One region of the Bradyrhizobium sp. CCGUVB14 genome, then DNA from elsewhere that is predicted to be linked to it. Evidence: predicted binding sites of a transcription regulator. Region 1 holds the regulator's gene; each other region holds the start of a gene.
The links. The regulator PhoB, encoded in region 1, activates phosphate uptake and scavenging genes when phosphate is short. The targets are predictions, from matches to a motif close to TGTCATNNANCTGTCAT.

Region 1 (2,201 bases):
GGCGAAGGAAAGGTTACAATGACGGTTTTGACCTGGTCCGACGATCGCGTCGAGCAGTTGAAAAAGCTCTGGGAGGCCGGACTTTCGGCCAGCCAGATCGCCGCTGAGCTTGGGAATGTCACCCGCAACGCCGTGATCGGCAAGGTGCACAGGCTCGGCCTGTCGGGCCGCGCCAAGAGCCCGTCCTCGGCAGCTCCGCGGCCGCGCAAGGCGCGTCCGGCGCAGCACATGATGCGGGTGAGCAGGCCCATCGCGCGTGGCAATACCGCGCTGGCGCAGGCCTTCGAGGTCGAAGTCGAGGCTGAACCGGTCACCTACGACAACGTGGTGCCGATGAGCCAGCGGCTGTCGCTGCTCGAATTGAACGAGGCGACCTGCCACTGGCCGGTCGGCGATCCCTCGAGCCCGGATTTCTTCTTCTGCGGCGGCAAGGCGCTCTCCGGCCTGCCCTACTGCGCCCAGCACTCGCGGGTGGCGTATCAGCCGGCAGCGGATCGGCGGCGCGCGCCGGCGAAGCCGGGCACGCGGTAAGCGCATCCAGTTAACCTCGTCCCGGCACAAGGCCGGGACGACCGGGGAAATAAAAAAGCGCGCCATCCAGCGCGCTTTTTATTTTGTCTGCTTGCAAGAGCCTTAGGCCTGCTCGGCCTTCGCAAACCGGTCATCGAGCGCATAGCCCGCACCGCGCACCGTGCGGATCGGATCCTGCTCGCGACCAAGATTGAGCAGCTTGCGCAGGCGACCGATATGCACGTCGACGGTGCGCTCGTCGATATAGATATCGCGGCCCCAGACGCTGTCGAGCAGCTGCTCGCGCGAGAACACACGACCGGGGTGCTCCAGGAAAAACTCCAGCAGGCGATATTCGGTGGGGCCGAGATCAATCGGCCGGCCCGAGCGCGCCACGCGGCGCTTTTCGCGATCGAGCTCGATGTCACCGAAAGCGAGCACGGTTGCGAGCCGCTCGGGACTTGCGCGCCGCAGCAGACCCTTCACCCGGGCCAGCAGCTCGGGCACCGAGAACGGCTTGACGATGTAGTCGTCGGCGCCGGTCGCAAGGCCCCGCACCCGCTCGCTCTCCTCGCCGCGCGCGGTGAGCATGATGATCGGCAGCTGCTTGGTGTCGGACCGCGTCCGCAGCCGGCGGCACAGCTCGATGCCGGAAAGCCCCGGCAGCATCCAGTCGAGCACGATCAGATCGGGGATGTGCTCCTTGAGGCGGGTGTCGGCGTCGTCGCCGCGCATCACCGTCTCGACGTCATAGCCGTCGCCCTCGAGGTTGTAGCGGAGGAGCTCGGTGAGAGCTTCCTCGTCTTCAACCACCATAATGCGTGCGCCCATTGGGTCGTCGCTCCTTAAGGATTCAAGTATTGGGGACCGTGGTGGCGAAGGTCGTCATGTCGCCCTTCGGTCGCTTGTCGGTGATGGCCTGGCCTTCGATCATGTAGAACACGGTCTCGGCAATGTTGGTGGCGTGGTCGCCGATCCGCTCGATGTTCTTGGCGCAGAACATCAGATGGATGCAGAACGAGATGTTGCGCGGGTCCTCCATCATATAGGTGAGGAGCTCGCGGAACAGCGAGGTGCAGATGGCGTCGACTTCCTCGTCGCCCTTCCACACCGCCATCGCCGCCGGCAGATCGTGCGCGGCATAGGCGTCCAGCACCGACTTGACCTGCTGCTGCACGAGGTCGGTCATGTGCTCGAGGCCGCGGAACAGCTTGAGCGGATGGAAATCCGTCTCCAGCGCCGCGACGCGCTTGCCCATGTTCTTGGCGAGGTCGCCGATGCGTTCGAGATCGGTCGCGACGCGCATGGCGCCGACGATTTCGCGCAGATCCACCGCCATCGGCTGGCGGCGCGCGATCGTGAGCACGGCGCGTTCCTCGATCTTCTTCTGCAGCGCGTCGAGCTCGGCGTCGATGGTGACGACGCGCTGGCCGAGCGCGATATCACGGCGGATCAGCGCGTCGACGGAATCGACGATCATGCGCTCGGCGATGCCGCCCATCTCGGCAACCAGGCGCGTGAGCTCCTGGAGGTCGGTGTCGAAGGCCTTTGCGGTATGTTCAGAACCCATGTCCTGTCTCCTCAGCCGAACCGGCCGGTAATGTAATCCTGCGTGCGCCGGTCGGACGGCGACGTGAAGATCTTGCTGGTGTCGTCGAACTCGATCAACTCGCCGAGATACATGAAGGCGG
Region 2 (2,201 bases), 2.8 Mb from region 1:
AGGCTCATCGCCGCCAGCGTCAGCGAGGTCGCAAGGCGCGAAGCGGTGCGCGTGACATCCTTCGCGCCGAAGGTTTCATATTTGACGGTGTTGGCTCGCATGCTGCCACCTCGATTGCAGCCCCATGCGACATATACGCGCCCGGCCCGCCGTCATGTTTCGACAATGACCGAATGATGGATGCGCGAGCGCCGCGCGGACGACCGCGCGGCGCTTTTGCGACTAGGCCGGCGTTAGCTCGCCGCCCGCAGGTTCACCTTGCTCTCGGCAAGCGTCGTCAGTTTCTTGTCGGTCGCCTTCTCTTCCTCGAGCGTTTTGGCCAGCACGGCTGCACAGTCGCTGCGGCCGAGCTGCTTGGCCCAGGCGATCAGGCTGCCGTAACGGACGATCTCGTAATGCTCAGCGGCCTGCGCCGCGTTGATCAGCGCGGCGTCGAGCACCGCTTTGTCCGCGACCTCGCCGGCGGTCTCGTCGGCCTCCTCGATGATGCCGTCGATCGCCGGGCAGTCGACCGCCTTCACCTGGGCACCATGCATCTTGAACACTTCCTCAAGCCGGGTGACGTGCTGCCTGGTTTCTTCGAGGTGCGTCAAAAAGCCCTGCTTCAGCTGCGGATCGGTCGCCTTATCCGCCATTTTCGGCAGCGCCTTGGTGAGCTGCTGCTCGGCGTAATAGATATCCTGTAGCTGATGCACGAACAGGTCGTTCATGGTCTTGATGTCTTTTGTGAACAGTCCCATCGTTCCGATCCTCGCAGGTTTCGGGAACATGGCAGCACCGGCCCGCACGAGAAGCCTGTGTTTTGCCGTGTTCGATTGCTGATGGGGCGCTAACCGGTCCGCAGCAGCGTCGTTCCAAAAAATGCCCGGATCGTTTGCTTCGGAACAACGCTTGCGACCGCAGGATTTGAAACCATCTGAACATGCGGGTGCACGATGCAGGGTCGCTCCCTCGACTCATATGCTTAACGCGCGCGCCATGTGAACCACTTATGACAAAAACAGCCGGTCCGGCGTAGAACCAGTCGTTGTCAAGGGCTGCACAAGTCGCTGTTTTTGCCTTAAATGAGCTACATCATGCCTAGCGATCGACGCCCATTTCGGGCAGTGATCGCAACCGACCGGCCAATGTCTGGCCCGGTCGGTCTTGCCCCCCGCCGGGAGGATGAATGCACGGACTGCTGCCCGCGCTGAAACGCGGCTTCAAGAAATGGATCGGCTGGCGACGGCTCGGTATTGCCGCAAGCGTGATGATCATCGCCTTCGCGGTCACCACGCTGCTGCGGACCCTCAAGGGCATCGATACCGGCGTCATCCTGACCGCTTTGACCGATATTCCGCGCGGACATATCGGTCTGGCCGCGATCTGCGTGTTCTTCGCGTTCTGTACGCTGACATTCTACGACTTTTTTGCACTGCGAACGATCGGCAAGAAGCACGTGCCCTACCGCATCGCAGCGCTGTCGAGCTTCACGTCCTATTCGATCGGCCACAACATCGGCGCCACCGTGTTCACGGGCGGCGCGATCCGTTTCCGGATTTACTCGGACTACGGGCTGAATGCGATCGACGTCGCCAAGATCTGTTTCCTCTCCGGCCTGACCTTCTGGCTCGGTAACATCTTCGTGCTCTCGATCGGCATGACCATCCACCCGGATGCGGCCTCCTACATGGATCAGCTGCCGTCGTCGATCAATCGGCTGATCGCGCTCGGCGGCCTCGCCTCCATCGCCGCCTATCTGGTCTGGCTGTGCATGGGCGACAAGCGCCGCGAGCTCGGCCAGAAGGGCTGGAAGGTCGTGCTGCCGTCGGCGCCGCTGACGCTGGTCCAGATCCTGATCGGTGTGGTCGATCTCGGCTTCTGCGCGCTGGCGATGTACCTGCTGATGCCGGCCAATCCGCCGATCGACTTCCTGTCGCTCGCCGTGGTGTTCATCCTGGCGACGCTGCTGGGCTTTGCCAGCCATGCCCCGGGCTCGATCGGCGTGTTCGACGCCGCCATGCTGGTGGCACTGCCCGAATTCGGCCGCGAGCAACTGCTGGCAACCCTGCTCGTGTTCCGCATCCTCTATTTCGTGATCCCGTTCGGCCTCGCCATCTCCATTATGGGCACCCGCGAGCTCTGGATGAACGTCGTCCGTCCCTGGCAGGAGCGGCGGCGGCTGGCGGAAGCCTGCGCGCAGGCCAACCTGCCCAAGCAGG
Region 3 (2,201 bases), 3.9 Mb from region 1:
GCCGGGCGTGCTCAACATCGTCAACGGCTTCGGCCTCGAGGCCGGCAAGCCGCTCGCTTCCAGCCCGCGTATCGCCAAGATCGCCTTTACCGGTGAGACCACGACGGGCCGGCTGATCATGCAATATGCCAGCCAGAACCTCATTCCGGTCACGCTCGAGCTCGGCGGCAAGTCGCCGAACATTTTCTTCAACGACGTCACCGCCGAAGACGACGACTTCTTCGACAAGGCGATCGAGGGGTTCGTCATGTTCGCGCTGAACCAGGGCGAGGTCTGCACCTGTCCGAGCCGCGCGCTCGTGCACGCCGACATCTACGACCGCTTCATGGAGCGGGCGCTGAAGCGCGTCGCCGCGATCAAGCAGGGTGACCCGCGCGCCGCCGACACCATGATCGGCGCGCAGGCCTCGAACGACCAGCTGGAGAAGATCCTCTCCTACATCGACATCGGCAAGCAGGAGGGCGCCAAGGTGCTGGCGGGCGGTGCGCGCGCCGAGCTCACGGGCGATCTCGCCGGCGGCTTCTACGTCCAGCCGACGGTGTTCGAAGGCCACAACAAGATGCGGATCTTCCAGGAGGAGATCTTCGGTCCCGTCGTCTCCGTCACGACCTTCAAGACTGACGACGAGGCGCTCGCGATCGCCAACGACACGCTGTACGGCCTCGGGGCCGGCGTCTGGAGCCGCGATGCCAATCGCTGCTACCGTTTCGGCCGGGCGATCCAGGCCGGCCGGGTCTGGACCAATTGCTACCACGCCTATCCCGCCCATGCCGCGTTCGGCGGCTACAAGCAGTCGGGCGTCGGGCGCGAGACCCACAAGATGATGCTCGACCACTACCAGCAGACCAAGAACTTGCTGGTCAGCTACAGCCCGAAGAAGCTCGGTTTCTTCTAATCGGCAGGTTTCGACTGGGAAGGCACAGGCGGCGTCATCGCGGCGCCGCCTGTGTACATCGGCTACCGCTCGCCCCGCCGTCATCCATCTGTCAGAGTCTTGAGACAAGACGACAGCCCCGATCGCACAAAGTGCGATGACAGGCACAGACGGAGGCGCGGCCATGACGACCAATCCCTTGCAGCGGAAGATTCATACCGGAGCATTGCTGCTCGGCGCGGCGGCCCTGGCGTTGCTTGCACCCTCGATCGCCTTTGCGCAGGCGGCGCCATCAGGCGCCAAACCTTTCCTGACCGTCGACGGAAAGGCGCCGCTGATCCTCGGACATCGCGGCGTGCCGGGACTGGTGCCGGAAGAGACCGAGGCCTCCTATGACCTCGCCGCCGCGCTCGGCACCGACGCGCTCGAAGAGGACCTTCACCTCACCAAGGATTGCGTGCTGGTTGCACGCCACAACCCCTGGCTCGCCGACAACACCAACGTGGCCGAAGTGGCCAAGACCAATGCGGCGGTCGCGGCCCGCAAGCGCACGGTGCCCGGCGTGCGCGTCAAGGCACCGGCTGCTGCCGGCACGCCCACGGACTATCTCGTCGATCTCACCGATCCGGCCGATCCCAAATCGGTGCTGAAGTCATTGATCGTCGACGGTGAGGACCACACCAACGACTGGTCGATCACCGATTTCACCATGGCCGAGCTGAAGGAATGGATCGGCGGCACCACCTACGATGCGGCCAATGAGCGGCCGAAGCTGTTCAACGGCAAATTCCCGGTCATCAGCTTCCAGGACATCCTCGACATCGCCAAGGCCAAGAGCAAGGAGACCGGGCGTTCGATCCTGGTCTATCCGGAAACCAAGAACCCGACCTGGAACAATGCCCAGGCCATCGCCAATGGCTGCGGCGCGCCCGGCAGCCATCCGCTCGAGGATGCCCTGATCAAGATCATCAAGGACAACGGCCTCAACACCAAGGACGCGCCGATCCTGGTCCAGAGCTTCGAGCCCGGCAGCCTGAAATATATGCGCAGCCATGGCCTGGAGACGCGGCAGGTCCAGCTCGTCGACGGCAACGGCATCGACTTCAAGACCGGCAGGGTCCTGCTCAACAACATCACCAATTCCCGACCGTTCGACTGGACGGTGGCCGGTGATGCGCGCCTTTATGATGCGATGCTGACGCCTGCGGGCCTTGCCGAGATCAAGACCTATGCCGATGGCATCGGTCCGTGGAAGGCCTATATCGTTCCGCTCAAGATCGCGCCGTGGAAGGATACCAATGCCGACGGCACGCCCTACAAGGGCTCG

Region 2: the regulator PhoB is predicted to act here: its motif matches at 981-997, upstream of NLM32_RS31470 (YbhN family protein).
Region 3: the regulator PhoB is predicted to act here: its motif matches at 974-990, upstream of NLM32_RS26225 (glycerophosphodiester phosphodiesterase family protein).

Annotation. Positions count from the first base shown of each region.
Region 1 is NZ_JANADS010000001.1:9,485,443-9,487,643, forward strand. It holds gene NLM32_RS44420 (GcrA family cell cycle regulator) at 19-531, shown strand; gene phoB (phosphate regulon transcriptional regulator PhoB) at 634-1,341, opposite strand; gene phoU (phosphate signaling complex protein PhoU) at 1,364-2,080, opposite strand; gene pstB (phosphate ABC transporter ATP-binding protein PstB) at 2,092-2,201, opposite strand, start outside.
Region 2 is NZ_JANADS010000001.1:6,684,173-6,686,373, forward strand. It holds gene NLM32_RS31460 (MFS transporter) at 1-101, opposite strand, end outside; gene NLM32_RS31465 (ferritin-like domain-containing protein) at 234-740, opposite strand; gene NLM32_RS31470 (YbhN family protein) at 1,169-2,201, shown strand, end outside.
Region 3 is NZ_JANADS010000001.1:5,620,120-5,622,320, reverse strand. It holds gene adh (aldehyde dehydrogenase) at 1-895, shown strand, start outside; gene NLM32_RS26225 (glycerophosphodiester phosphodiesterase family protein) at 1,059-2,201, shown strand, end outside.